2 regions of the Ensifer meliloti genome follow, and region 2 is predicted to be linked to the other one. Evidence: predicted binding sites of a transcription regulator. Region 2 holds the regulator's gene; the other holds the start of a gene.
The links. The regulator LexA, encoded in region 2, represses DNA repair genes until DNA is damaged. The targets are predictions, from matches to a motif close to TGTTCNNNNTGTGTTCNG.
Positions count from the first base shown of each region.

Region 1: PZL22_RS02495 (DUF763 domain-containing protein) is a predicted target of LexA. The motif match lies at 1,882-1,899, and genes of this name have one in related genera.

Region 1 covers NZ_CP120364.1:553,545-560,826, reverse strand. Annotated here, with positions in the region: gene PZL22_RS02510 (carbohydrate ABC transporter permease) at 1-209, shown strand, start outside; gene PZL22_RS02505 (carbohydrate ABC transporter permease) at 221-1,096, shown strand; gene PZL22_RS02500 (hypothetical protein) at 1,241-1,678, shown strand; gene PZL22_RS02495 (DUF763 domain-containing protein) at 1,979-3,256, shown strand; gene PZL22_RS02490 (hypothetical protein) at 3,379-3,648, shown strand; gene PZL22_RS02485 (hypothetical protein) at 3,913-4,248, opposite strand; gene PZL22_RS02480 (hypothetical protein) at 4,389-4,604, shown strand; gene PZL22_RS02475 (cupin domain-containing protein) at 4,621-5,160, opposite strand; gene PZL22_RS02470 (glutathione S-transferase) at 5,353-6,075, shown strand; gene PZL22_RS02465 (UdgX family uracil-DNA binding protein) at 6,080-6,721, opposite strand; gene treZ (malto-oligosyltrehalose trehalohydrolase) at 6,808-7,282, opposite strand, start outside.
Region 2 covers NZ_CP120365.1:375,084-382,365, forward strand. Annotated here, with positions in the region: gene PZL22_RS08855 (DUF1254 domain-containing protein) at 1-914, shown strand, start outside; gene PZL22_RS08860 (DUF1254 domain-containing protein) at 990-2,528, shown strand; tRNA gene PZL22_RS08865 (tRNA-Ala) at 2,710-2,785, shown strand; gene PZL22_RS08870 (hypothetical protein) at 2,895-3,059, shown strand; gene lexA (transcriptional repressor LexA) at 3,284-4,000, shown strand; tRNA gene PZL22_RS08880 (tRNA-Cys) at 4,221-4,294, shown strand; gene PZL22_RS08885 (calcium-binding protein) at 4,339-5,418, opposite strand; gene PZL22_RS08890 (hypothetical protein) at 5,819-6,166, shown strand; gene PZL22_RS08895 (membrane protein) at 6,214-6,507, opposite strand; tRNA gene PZL22_RS08900 (tRNA-Asn) at 6,650-6,724, shown strand; gene PZL22_RS08905 (SMR family transporter) at 6,802-7,146, shown strand; gene PZL22_RS08910 (SMR family transporter) at 7,143-7,282, shown strand, end outside.

The sequences.
Region 1 (7,282 bases), on a different replicon from region 2:
TCGACGCGCTCCGCATGTTCGATCTGAGCTACGTGCTTGCGGCCAACAACGAAAACACGATGACGATGTCGATCTATGCGCGCGACCAGCTCATCAGCTTTCAGGACCTCGGCCTTGGAGCCGCTGCTTCCACCTGGGTGTTCATGATCATCGGACTGATCGCTATCGTCATCGTCGGGCTTTTGCGCCTCGATCGGGCGACAGGCTGAGGGGGGTATCGATGACGGTGAGCGCAGTCACCACGAGGCGCTATTCGAACGCGACTTACCGGACCTTGCGCCGCGTAAAGACGGCCGGACTCTATGCCGGCGTGGCGGCCGTCCTCGTCTACATGCTGTTTCCCTATTACTGGGCGATCGTCTCCTCGACCAAGACGGGGCAGGCGCTTTACCAGTTCACTCTGCTGCCGGCGCTCGATTTCAGCAACTACAGGCAATTGTTCGACAATCCGGTATTCATGGGCGCGCTCGTCAATTCCGGCGTGGTCGCGCTTGTCAGTACCGCGATCTCCCTCGTCATCGGCATTCTTGCGGCTTACGCGCTCGGCCGCCTGCATTTCCCGCCGGGCCGCATTGTTCTGATCGCCGTTCTCATGATCTCGGTCTTTCCGCAAGTGGTGGTGCTTTCGGGAATGTTCGAGGTGATCGGATGGCTCGGGCTCTACAATCGGCCGTCGGCGCTGATCGTCTCCTATCTCATTCTCACTTTGCCCTTTACGACATGGATCCTGACGAGCTTCATCCGTGACCTGCCGAGCGAATTGGAGGAGGCGGCGCTCATCGACGGCTGTTCGCGCCTGCGCATCCTCACCCACGTGCTGCTGCCGCTGATGGGGCCTGCGATTGCCAGCACCGGTCTGCTGTCGTTCATCCTTGCATGGAACGAATTCCTCTTTGCGCTCACCTTCATCCTGACCGACGAGAACCGGACGGTTCCGGTAGCGATCGGCCTTCTGACAGGCAGCAGCCGCTATGAATATCCGTTCGGCCAGATCATGGCCGCGTCCGTCACGGTGACGCTGCCGCTGCTCGTTCTCGTCCTGATCTTCCAGCGCAAGATCGTGGCGGGGTTGACGTCCGGCGCCGTCAAGGGGTGACGACCGCCGCGGCGGGCAACGTCATGCGCCAAATTTGGCATGATCTATTTTCGTGATTGGACTTCCCGACCGGTTGGAGTCACGCTGATCAGGCCTACGAGGTGGAAATTGGGGGACCAACTATCGTTAGAGTAGGAGGTCGCAATGAAGCACCAAGCAATCGAGCAGTTACAGGGCGTCGCCGAGGTCAAGCAGGACCTGCCGCGACGGACGTTATCGCGCAAGGAGCGCCTTGAGCGTTGGGCGGAACTCCTGGAACGGGATCCTCACAGACGCCTTTCGACGCTGCACGAGACAGAGTATCAGCCAGCGAGAGTCCGCGCGGCCATGCGCGGCGACGGTTCGCCGATCTCCGTCGCCTTCGAGGATCCGGTCCTCCGGACTGCCGGGATGGAGAACGACAGCTACGGTGAAGCCAGGCGGTTCTTCGAGCTGAGCGACGAGCAATTACATAAGGTCATCTGCTATTGCCATTTCGGCGCGACGGTCAGCGCATCGACGGCCGCCCGCCACATCCGCGCAATGCTTGTAGAGAAACAGCCAGGCCTGTTTGCTCGGTTGCGCCAGATGTTCGTCGGCTAGGCAGGCGACGGCATATCGGAGGGTCGTGATCGAAGGCGGCCGCCGGAGGAGGCGGGCTGCAGTGCGAAGGCTAATCGCGCTCGCACTGTGGTGCTCCCATCCCTCCGGCTGGCGGATTGCCTTCGATCCGCGGCGTCGCCGTCTCAGCATCGCAACTCGATCTCAAGGCTTTCGTCGCGTACAACGCGCCCTCATGTCTGCGTTTTTCGCTTCGTGCTCTAAATTCCACTATGTTAAGTGGATCGACGCGACGCCGGATGGCGACGCGCCCTGTCGGCCGGGATGACGAACGGAAACACTATGGCTCAAAGAGCAGGCAACGCGGATCTCCCGCTGCATGGCGGCCGCGTGCCGCGATGGCTCGGCGACCGTATGACGCGCCTCGGCGCGCTGGTCACCGAAGCGGTCGTTCACCACTATGGACGCGACGAGTTTCTAAGGCGGCTGGCGCATCCGTTCTGGTTCCAGTCTTTCGGCGCCGTCATGGGCATGGACTGGCATTCCTCCGGTATCACCACGAGCGTCATAGGTGCGTTGAAACGCGGTCTCACCCCGGTTGCCGGCGAGCTGGGCATCCATGTCTGCGGCGGCCGCGGCCAGCACTCCCGCAAGACGCCGGGCGAACTCATATCGATTGGCGATCGCGTCGGTTTCGATGGCGGTGCATTGGCAGAAGCGAGCCGCCTCGTCGCCAAGGTCGACAGTGCCGCCGTTCAGGACGGCTTCGATCTCTACCTGCACGGTTTCATCGTCACGGACGATGCCAGGTGGGTGGTCGTCCAGCAGGGCATGAACGGCGACCGCCGGCAGGCGAGGCGCTATCACTGGCTCTCGGAGGGCCTGACAAGCTTCGTCGACGCGCCGCATAGCGCGATCGAAGGCAGAGAACAGGGCGAGATCGTCAATCTTGCCGACCGCCGCGCCGCCGCCTCGCGGACTGCGCAGCTCGATCTCCTCCAGTCCCTCGGGCCCGACGGGCTCCTGCGCGAGGTCGCCCGGATCGAGTCTCGTGGGGCTCCTGTGGCCGCGCTGGCACAGCCGATGCTGCCGCATCTCTTCATGCCTACCCACCACGACGTGCGCGAAAGCGACGTCAATCTCCGGCGCCTTCACGGCAACTTCGCCGCCGCCGCCGACCGTGGTCCGGAGGACTTCAAGGACCTGCTGCTGGTGCCAGGCGTCGGCGCGCGGACGGTCAAGGCGCTGGCGATGGTCGCGGAGGTGGTCCACGGGACGCCATGCAGGTTCTCGGACCCCGCCCGCTTTTCGCTCGCCCATGGCGGCAAGGACCGCCACCCGTTCCCGGTGCCGTTGAAAGTCTATGACGAGACGATCAGGATCATGAAATCAGCGGTCAGCAAGGGCCGCCTCGGGCGCCAGGAAGAGCTTGCGGCGCTGAAGCGGCTCGACGAGCAGTCGCGCCGGCTGGAGCGCTACGTCACGGGCCCCGACCTCAAGGAGATCGTCGCGGGCGAATTCAGGGACTCCGCGCGTTTCGGCGGGCGCAGCATATTCGGCTGGGAACCGCACGACGACGAGGCAACCGCCGCGGTGCCAGGCGACCGCGCGCGGCGCTGAGGCGGAACAATAAGCGCAGCGATCGATTTACACAGCTAGGGCGCGGTGAGGGCACACCGCGTTCCCTGCCGCTGAAGATGGCGCTCGAGGCGCCTCCGGCATCCCAGTTCATGGAGTTTCCGATGACCGCTGCGATGACTACGATCGACCACGACACAATCCGCAATTGGATAGAGGCCCGCAAAGGACAGCCGGCGCGCGTGAAGGGCGCGACCGAAGACGGTGGTGGTCTCCTCCGCGTTGATTTCGGCAAGCCGGAAGACACGCTGGAGAAAATTTCCTGGGACGAATTCTTCAAGATCTTCGACGAGGAGAATCTGGCTTTCCTCCATCAGGACATGACTGACGACGGGCAACCCAGCCGCTTCTGCAAATTCATTCACCGGCACTGAACCGAAGAAGGAACTCGGAGACGGAAGCGGAAGGAGCACTTGAGGGGAAACGCCTTTACGGCGGAAAGGATCTCGCGATGCTTACGATCAAAAAACCGGAGCCCGCGACGGAACGCGAAGGGCGCCCTGTCCCTCCCGCAAACGACCGCAAGCCGGCATCTGCAAAGATCAGGAAGCCTGCGACGGACGATTGCGAACGCCTCGATGACCCAAACTCGCTTTTCTGGCGCGGCGTGTGGATGACCGTGTTTTAGATCGAGTAAACTAGGCGGCGCTGCCGCCAAGCGTCTGCTCGATCTCTTCGAGACGCGCCGTCAGGCGCTTGATCTCCTCGCGCTTTTCGGCAACCACGTCTCTCGCTGTTTCGAGCCTGTCGGCTCCGGGCACGGTGCCCACGGCCGTGTGGGTCTCGGTTGCGATGGCGTCGATTTCGGCTTGAAGCCGGGCGATCCGCTCGCGCAGTTCGTCGAGTTGGTTTCCGACCTCTGGCGCGCTCTTCCGATCTCGCTCCCATGCGTCGATCGGCTCGTCGACGCTCGGGGGATCGAGCGGGCGCGCATCATCCCCCGGGCGCGGTTCTCCATGCTTGTTCGTGCTCATGACTGACCTCCCGTAAGCGTCATCAACTCGGAAGCGACGTCTATGTTCCGTCCGCAGCCCTTACCGTCGCAGCAAGCGGCGGGCTTCATGGAACTTCCCGCGACGGCCGCCGTTTTCCTCTCGCCACCTGGGACGGTTCCTTGCATTCCGAAGAATACCTCGAGCTTCACTACGATCTGTTGAGTCACAGGGCGCTCCTGTCGTGTGGCCATAAGGCCTATGTGCTGCCGGACATCTACGAGACCAAGGAAATGGCACAGGCTGCTGCCCAGAAATTCGCCTGGGAAAAACTGGGACTGAAAGAGCGGGCGGCGGGCTGCCGCACGGCCGCCGATCTCCCCGTCTGGCTGCGCTAACGATTGCGGCGAGTGATCAGTGGCCCTGTCCTTCGCCGAGACCGCGTTCCGTATGCATGGCGGACTGCCAGACCGTGACCGCAGGTCCCTCGGCGCCGAGAATGGGGTCAAGGCTCGGCAGCGGCACCGAGACGATCGCCTCACGGTCATCCGCGGTCGCGGCGCCGCTCTGAATCCCGGCGTCCTGCCCCGGCGGATAGCCGCCGACGACCAGGAAATCCACGCTTGCTTCGTTCCGGCGGTGGCCCGTACCCGCGGGGAGGAGGATGACGTCGCCGGCGGCGACCTCGACCTCCTGACCGTCCGGCCCTCCGATCAGCAGCCGTGCCCGGCCTTCCGCGATCCCGAGAACCTCGTGCGCACCGCAATGGTAATGGTGATGGGCAAAGACGCCGTCGCGCCACAGGCCGCGCCAACCATTGGCCCTGAAGCGTTCCTCTATCCGTGTGGCTCCATTTTCCGTAACGTCGATCGCTTGACGATAGACCAGAACCGGCAGGCGCGGGTTGTTTGGTACGCCGCCGCTTTCGGCGAATATGAGCTCTTCGATTTTCATTGGTTTCTCCTCGGCGCAGGATGTTCTGTTCCCTGCCGAACCGGAACGAATTCCGCGGCTGTATGTTTCCTTCAATCGTGCCGATACAAGAAGATAGCTCGGAGCACCGGGCGTGCGCGAAAGGCGAGAACGAGCTCGGAAAAGACTTCGGCCGCGAACCAAGATGAATGCTGGCAAAGAAGGGGACCTTTCATGCCATACAAGCTCTATTACTGGGACGGCATTCCCGGCCGCGGTGAATTCGTGCGCCTTGCGCTGGAGGAGGCCGGCGCGGATTACCTCGACATTGCCCGCCAGCCGGGCGGCACGAACGAAATGCTGAAGCTGATGAAGATGCCCGGTGAAGCCGCCGCTCCCTTCGCTCCCCCGTTTCTCGTCGATGGCGACCTCGTCATAAGCCACGTCGCCAACATACTTTTTTATCTCGGGCCGAGGCTCGGCCTCGTTGCCGAGGACGAGGGGCTTCGAATCTTCACAAATGGTCTGCAGCTGGCGATCACCGATTTCGTCGCGGAGGTTCACGACACGCACCATCCGATCGCCGTGTCGCTCTATTATGAGGACCAGAAGCCTGAAGCGCTGAGGCGGTCGGCCGATTTCCTCTCCGAGCGCCTGCCGAAGTTTCTCGGCTATTTCGAACGCGTGCTCACACAAAATCCCAGGGGCCCGGAACATATGGTCGGGGACCGGCTGAGCTACGTCGATCTTTCGCTTTTCCAGGTGATCGAAGGACTCCGCTATGCCTTTCCCAAGGCGATGGATGCCTATGAGGCAAACATTCCCGGACTGGTCGCCTTGCACGATGCCGTTCGTGCACGGCCGAGAATTCTGAGCTATCTGGCCTCGAAGCGGCGGCTCGCCTTCAACGAATCCTGCGTCTTCCGCCACTATCCGGAACTCGACCGGCAGTCCTGACCGGTCAACCGATGCGAGCCGCCACCTTGGCGAGATCGTCGACAAACCGGGCGCGTTCCGCTTCGGGGTCGGATCGGCCTCGGATTCTCAGAAGATAGGAGGGGTGGATGGTCACGAGCACGGAGAAGCCGCCGGACGCCGTCAGAAGCTCGCCGCGGTTTCTGGTGACACCCACGCTTCGCCCGAGCAGGGACATCAGCGCCGTTGCCCCGAGCGCGACGACGATTTCGGGGCGGAGCTCAGCGAGTTCGGCGCCGAGCCACCAGGCGCAGGCCTGAATCTCACCGGCGTTCGGCCGCGAATGCATTCGGCGCTTGCCGCGCTGTTCGAATTTAAAGTGTTTAACGGCATTGGTGAGATAGCATTCCGACCGGTCGATGCCGGCTTCGTGCAGGCACTCGTCCAGGATGCGCCCGGCGGGTCCGACGAACGGGCGCCCGGCAAGGTCCTCGCGGTCGCCGGGCTGTTCGCCGACGAGCACGACACGCGCGTCGACCGGACCCTCGCCGAAGACCAGTTGCGTGGCGTTCTTGTAGAGGTCGCAGCGCTCGCACCCCTCCGCCTGCCGCCGCAGAGAGGCAATCGTCGTTGCCTCGGCGTGTTCGCCGGCAAGGGCCGGGCCAAGTTTCACAAGCTGTTTCGGCATCGTTCCTCGAGACTCTCCGCCTTTATTCTCGGGCGCGATGTCTAACCGTGAGGCTCAAGGCATGTTCCACGGTCTGCCGATGGCGGTCACCGTGCTATGGCGACGACGATGCCAGGGCCGGCCAACTCGCTGCCGTAGACGGTCTCGCCACCGGACGTTTCGCTCGTGAAGATCGGCTGACCGCGTAGTGCGGGAACGGCGTGTGTCTCGTGCAAAAGATTGACGCGCAATTCCAGGCAGGCCTCCCCGAATTGCCAGTCGACGGCGATGATGCCATCCTTGGTCTCGTATGCACGGCAATCCGGTACGGCGGTGCCGGCGATCAGCGGTACGATGTGCCGCTGCCTTATCCCGGCGAGGTCGCGCATATAGGCAAGATGCCGCTCGCCGGCAGGGCTTGCCGCGCGGTTCCAACGTAGCTTCGAACCGGCAAAGACGTCCGGGTCGAGCGGATCAGGCAGATCATCCATCGTCTTGCCCTCTGGAAGGCCGCCGAAATTTTCGGCTTCGTCCCGGCGTCCGAGCCGGATAGCCTCGGCTATTTCCCCCTGGTAGTCGGAG
Region 2 (7,282 bases):
TCCGGACGATCATGGCGAAGGGCGAAAACGGTCCGGACCCCAAGCCCGCCGTGGCGCTCGCGGAGCAGACGCGCGTCTATCCGCTTTGGACGCCCGAGAAAGACGTCAAGCCGATGCAGTTTCCTAACGGCAGCGGCAAGCGCATCAACATGATGTATCCGGTCGATAACGCCTACTGGACCAAGTTGAAGGAGTTCGTCGACCACGAGCCGGTCTCGGCGATCGATTCCGAACTGCGCGGTGTGCTGGCATCGATCGGCATCATCAAGGGCCAGCCCTTCGAGCCGACCGGGAAGCAGCAGGAACTCTTGAAAAAGGCGGTCGAGACAGCGCCCAAGATGATCTTGGCGCAGCGCCAGCTCGGCCGACCGGACGGACGCAATCGCTACTACACCGACAGGCAGTATGAAAATGTCTGGGCCAGCGGCACATCCGAATGGCTCCAGGACAGTTATCTCGATGTCGACCAGCGGGCTGGCTATTTCCAGGTTGCCTATTCATCGGCTCCGGCAATGGTCATGCGGACGCTGGGGGCAGGTTCCAAATACCCGGTTGCATACCGAGATGCCGCGGGCGAGTTCCTCAGCGGCTCCAGCACCTACAGGCTGCATTTGCCACCCAATCCGCCGGCTGCCCTGTTCTGGGCAGTTACCGCCTACAACATCACCGACGGCACGATGGTGGAAGCGCCGCAGCTGATGCCGTCCATCAACGGCTTCAACAAGGTCGCGACGAACCAGGACGGCTCGGTGGACCTGTGGTTCGGACCGGAAAAACCTGCCGACGCGCAGGACTCGAACTGGATCCAAACCGTCGGCGGCCGGAATTTCCTGATAGCGCTGCGTCTCTACGGAACCGGCGTCGAGTTCTTCGATCAGACCTGGAAGCCGGATGATGTGGTCAGGGTGGAGTGAGGTCGGGGCGCGTCCCCAACGAAACGCGCCCATGTCCAAGTGCCCAACCGGAGCGATTCAACAGAGGAATATGCTATGAAAACGAGTTTCAATGATCAACTCGACATCACCCGGCGCGACTTGATGAAGGGCGGCATGGGTGCGGCATCGCTGGCAGCGGTGAGCGCCGGAGCGGCGGTTCCCGCCGCCGTGACGGCGGCCTCGGTCGCCGTCACGGCCAATGCGGCGCAGGCACAGCAGCACGCCGCATCCGCAACTGTTACGCAACCCGCCACGGGCATCGTGATGTCTCCCGACTATGCAAGAACGGTTGCGCAGATGGCCTACGTCTGGGGCTGGCCGATGGTTAACATGATCAACCGCAGGGCGGCGATCACTCAGGCACCGGAACCGGGCCACCTCAACGGCGTCCTGCCCGCCGCACCGCGGGGCCAGATCGCGATGCTCAACGACTACATTGAGCCGTCGGAAACTTTCGTCACGTGCCCGAACCAGGATGTCGTCTACGGCTTGGGCTTCTTCGCGCTTGATGAAGAGCCGGTCGTGATTCAGGTGCCGGATTTCGGCGACCGTTTCTGGGTCTATGCTTTGTACGACGCACGCACCGACCAGTTCGGTCATCTAGGCAAACCATATGGCTCGAAGCCCGGATTCTACCTGCTCGCCGGTCCGAGGTGGAGCGGCCTGAAACCGGACGGGATCACAGATGTTTTGCGCTGCCCTACCTCGCTCGCCAACGCCATTCCCAGGGTCTTCCAGGACGACACGCCCGAGGACAGGAAAGCGATTCAAGAGGTCATCAACCAGGTCGTCGCTTATCCGCTGAAGGATTTCGACGGAGAGATGAAGACGATCGAATGGGCCAAGGTCCCGGACATTCCCGGACCGCCATCGTCTGGCGAGGAAACCAAATGGGTGGTCCCGGATAAGTTCTTCGATCAGTTCGGCGAGGTTCTCGACACTGTCGATCCGTTGCCGGGCGAGGAGGCTCTCTATGGCCAATTCCGCCTGCTGCTCGATGCAGCCTCCAAGGACCCCGAACTGAAAAAGGTGCTGGTTGCGACCGCGGTCGAGACCGAAGACAAGGTCATCCAGCCGTTCTTCCAGTGGAAGCACAACGGACGTCCGGCCGGGAACGGATGGAACCGTTCTACCAACAATGCGCAGTTCGGCGTCGACTATTTCAACCGGACCGGAACGGCAAAATCGAACATGTTCGACAACCGGCCGAACGAGACGCAATATTTCTACACCGACCACGACGGCGCGGGCGGAGAACTCAGCGGCAGCGGCAGCTATGCGATCACCTTCCCAGCCGGGCAGGAGCCGCCGGTCAACGGGTTCTGGTCATTGACCCTGTACAACGACAAGCATCTCTTCCACGCGAACGACCTCAAACGCTACTCACTCGGCACCAAGAACAAGAACCTAAAGCGCAACTCCGACGGTTCGCTTACCCTCTACGCCGGCGCGAAGTCGCCCGGGGGCGACAAGGAAAACAACTGGCTGCCCGCGCCGGACGGGAAGTTCTCGCTCTACATCCGCGCCTATTGGGGCAAAGAGGCAATTCTCGATGGCTCTTGGCAGCCGCCCGCGATCGAGGTGGCTCAATAGCCAGTGCTGAAAGCCGATAGTGGCGTTGTGTGTTCGTGACCTTGCACTCCGCCCTATCTGCCAGCCGGCGGGCACCGACGCGGCTTGCAGTCGTCAGCCTCATCTCTGTATTGCGATGCATTCGGCAAGTGGAATGCACTGGCGCGGTCGGCCGAAAACTCTTATACAATCGTTGACCAGTGGGGTCGTAGCTCAGTTGGGAGAGCGCCGCAATCGCACTGCGGAGGTCGAGGGTTCGACTCCCTTCGGCTCCACCATCCACCAGTCCTCCCTGCCGGCTCGCTGCTTGCCAAAAAAGCTGATTTGAGAGAAAGTTTTAGTCTGACCCGTTCGAGGTCTGGGCAACTCCCGCGAGTGGAGCAAAACATGCCTGTTAAATCTTTGGTGGCAGCCGCAATTTTTTCCCTCTTCGCCCTTTCGGGGTGCGCCAGCACAGGCTCGACCAACACGACCTACACCCAGTGGTACGGGCCTTATCCCGAGCCTGAATTCGACGTTCTTACGCCGGGCGGACTGCGCCTTGCCTATTAGCATTGCATAGGCGACCGACTGCGCCGCCCGCCGTAAGCCCAAAACATGCGAGAGCGTATCGGCCCCTGCCCCGAATTCCGAGCGATCGCCATCGACACGCCGGATCGCGGGGCGGATCGGCATTCAACAGCAAGCGAAATTCACGGAATTTTAGGCACTTGCGGAACACATATGGAACAGATAGGTTCTGTTCTTGATTTGTTTCGCGATTCTGGAGTGACGCCATGCTGACCCGCAAGCAACAGGAATTGCTTCTGTTCATTCACGAACGAATGAAGGAATCCGGGGTCCCGCCGTCCTTCGACGAGATGAAGGACGCCTTGGACCTTGCGTCCAAATCGGGCATCCACCGTTTGATCACCGCACTCGAAGAGCGTGGGTTCATTCGCCGGCTACCTAATCGCGCCCGGGCCCTCGAAGTCATCAAGCTGCCGGAGGCCTATGCGGGCGCTTCGCAGGTCCGCCGCGGCTTTTCGCCGAGCGTGATCGAAGGCAGTCTGGGCAAGCCTGCTGCGCCGCCCCCCGCACCGAAACCGGCGCCGCCGGCCGAGGCCGCATCGGTCGCCGTTCCGGTCATGGGCCGCATTGCCGCCGGTGTGCCGATTTCGGCAATCCAGAACAATATGCACGATATATCCGTACCGGTTGAAATGATCGGCAGCGGCGAGCACTACGCTCTCGAGATCAAGGGCGATTCGATGATCGAGGCCGGCATCCTCGATGGCGATACGGTGATCATCCGGAACGGAAGCACCGCCAGCCCCGGGGATATCGTCGTCGCGCTGATCGACGACGAGGAAGCGACCCTGAAGCGATTCCGTCGCAAGGGCGCCTCTATTGCGCTGGAGGCCGCCAATCCGGCTTACGAAACACGCATATTCGGTCCGGACCGGGTCAAGATCCAAGGCAGGCTCGTCGGCCTCATCCGGCGCTATCATTAGAGCTTCCTGACCAGGTGCGCAGCCGCTTCCTACGAAAGTACGCAATTTCAAAGCGCTGACGTGGGAGTATTGCGCCTTGGGACGCTATGACCACGCCCGGTCATAGAACGGAAGACACATTTATACAGAATAAAAAAGTCCCTATTCCAAATGTACCCTCTTGCGGATTGCGGTCAATCATTCTAAATCCGCGCCACGATTTGAAAACGCAAATCGTAGAGGCCTCGTGGCGGAGTGGTGACGCAGAGGACTGCAAATCCTTGTACGCCGGTTCAATTCCGGCCGAGGCCTCCAAAAGCCACACCTGATCAGCTTTGTTACCGACAAACTTCCTCTCGTCAGACGAGGGCGAAATCCGCATTCGCAAAGACGAAGTTGGCAGCGCTGAGGTCGGCAGCGTGGATGCCGATCAGAGTGACCTGATCGACCGTGCCATTCAGCTGCAGGACAGCGTTCCCGTCAGCATCGTCGCCGATGTTGGACAAAAAATCGGCGAAGTCGTCGTAGCCATAGCCGGCGATTTGGATGATGTCCTTGTCCAATTCGAAGTCGAAGATCTTATCCCGCCCACTGTTCCGCGCAAACAGGAACTGATCGGCACCGGTCTCGACCGCGAAGGCTGCGGTAAGTCGGCCATCGCCCCAGAGCTGATCGTTACCGGCGCCGCCAATCAAGAGGTCGTCCCCACCCGCGGTGTCCACGCCGACCTCTGCATCGCCATACAGGACATCATCGCCTTTGCCTCCGTCGAGCAGGTCGTTGCCGCCACTGCCGCCACGTGAGAAAAGAACATCTCCAACAAGAAAGTCGTTGCCAGAACCACCATAGAGGTGGTCGTCGCCGCCGATGCCGGATTCCACGACGCCCTGGTCGAGGCCATCTCCGTAGAGTTTGTCATGGCCCTCTCCGCCCTGGAGCCGATCGTTCCCGCCAACGAAAAAATCGCCGAGGGAGAAAGCGTCGCCCGAGAGAATATCGTCTCCGGCGCCGCCGTCGAGCCAGTCGTCGCCACCACGTCCTCTGAGGCAATTGTAGCCATCGCCGTAGAGTGTATCGTTGCCTTTGCCGCCCGAGAGACGATCGTTCCCTCCGGCGACGATCGCGGAGTCACTCACATCGATCGAGAAGGCATCGCCGTACAGCGTGTCGTCGCCGGCGCCGCCGTCGAGCTGGTCGTCGCCACCACGCCCCTGATCGGAGATCGCCCAAGCGTCGCCGAAGAGCGTGTCGTCGCCTCCGTGCCCGTCAAGGCTGTCGCGGCCACCCTGCCCCGAAGACAGGAAGCCGCCGATTTCGAAGACTCCCAGGCTATTGTCGGTCGTGAATGGGTCTCCGAAGACAATGTCCGGATCGTTCGTGCCGAAGATGTGGTTGTCGAGCCCGAGCCAAGGGGCGATGCCACCGATCAGATGCGCCATTTTTCTCTCCACAGTGCTGCAAAGCAGGTGATGCTCGTCTTGGGGACCCGGACGGCCCTGGGGGCGTCGACCTCGTCCGGCCTCGTCGGAGTGACGAGCGGGCTAACGCTTTGAAAATACGCACTTCCGCACGGAAAACCGTCCACACTTTTCCTGAAAGTGCTCTAATGTTGCCGAACGCGATGTTCCTGTCCATTGACCACTTCGGATTAACTACAGGTTGTACTTTCCGGTGAAGTTCTGCGTCCGGATGCTGAAAGACGGAAGAGGTTGCCCACGCTCCGGACGACGTCCACGAAGAGCAGAACCCGGAGGACCATGTGGTCTCGTGATCGGCGATTGTGCTATAGCGTCCCGTCGGCCGGCCTCATCGGGAGGGCGGCACTCGAAGCGCGATGTGATGGATATTCCTTGGGGCTACATTCAGCGCCACTTCGATTGGCTCGGGCATGTGGTCGAGGGCGTCTGTATTGCAGCAGTCGTCGCCTTGCTGTTCATGGTGATTGCGCCGAGAAGGTTGGCGCTGATCATCGGCCTCGCCTTCGCCATCGGACACTTTCACGGCCGCGAAAAACGTGATTTCGAGATCAGCGCAAAGCTGCCGCCACCTCACCTAGAGGGTTATGAAATGTGGAAGTGGAGTTGGGATCAGGCGACCGACTTCTGGCCGGTCGCTTTGGTCCTCGCCTGCGTCATTGTGGCCCTCCTGCCCAAACGGCGTCGAAGGCCGGGCAGTTCCGACGACTGAAATGCGCTGCATCCGCATGCTGGTAGACTCTTCGCGAGGTCCACCTCTCAGGACTTGCCGGACGAGTTCGGCTTGCTCCGCCATCGGGCCCACCATACGGCCAGCTTGCGCCGCCGTCGGCGCATCGAGGGAATGTCGTGCGAAAGCACGAGCAGGCCGAGAGGAACCATCCAGAAGCCCAAGATCGGTAGAAAACCAAGCACACCGCCGAAGACGAGCAGAACGCCGATGAGGACGCGCAATGCCGGCGAATTGGGCAGGCTCATCCGCCATTTGCCAAGCACGATCTCACGCGTCTTGGGATCGATGCCAAAATGCTTCTTCTTGCCTTCGGTCGCCATCACTCTTCTTTCGTACCAATGACCCCACAGTTGGTGCCTTCTCCACAGGGCGGCAACCGCCTACCGTCATTTTTTTTGAAAAACCGCTTGGCAAATCGGAAAAGCATTTGTATTAGCAGCCTCACTTCTGCGGCGCAGATGATCCCTGGTAGCTCAGCGGTAGAGCACTCGACTGTTAATCGATAGGTCGCCGGTTCGAATCCGGCCCGGGGAGCCAGTTTCGAAAGAGCCATTCGCGGCAAAGCCCGAATGGCTCTTTTCATTTTGTCGGGCTGATTTCTCGTAGGTTTCCTCATGCGTCTTGCATGGCTTTTCCTGGTCCTCGCGATCGCGACCGAGGTCGTCGGCCTGACTGTGATGAAGGCGGCATCCGGCTCCGGCTCCTATTGGGGGCATGTGGTCATGTATGCCTCGATCGCGCTCTCCTACGTCTTCCTGGCACGAGCGGTGAAGACCATTCCGGTTGGCGTCGCCTATGCCGTCTGGGAAGGATCCGGCGTCGCCGTGATAACGCTCGTCTCTGTTTTCGTTTTCGGCCATGCGCTCTCCGGCCGCGAGATGCTGGGCCTCGCGATGGCTGTTGCGGGAATACTTCTCCTCAATGCCGGCAGGAGCGATGCGGAGGAAGCCGCCGCATGAGCGCGTCGGGTCTCTCCTTCGCATTCGCGATCGCCGCCGGCGTGCTCGATGTGGCGGCGAATCTCGCCTCGACGAAGTCGAACGGCTTTGCCCGCCGCGGCTGGGGTGCCCTTTCGATCGTCTTGGTGCTTGCGGC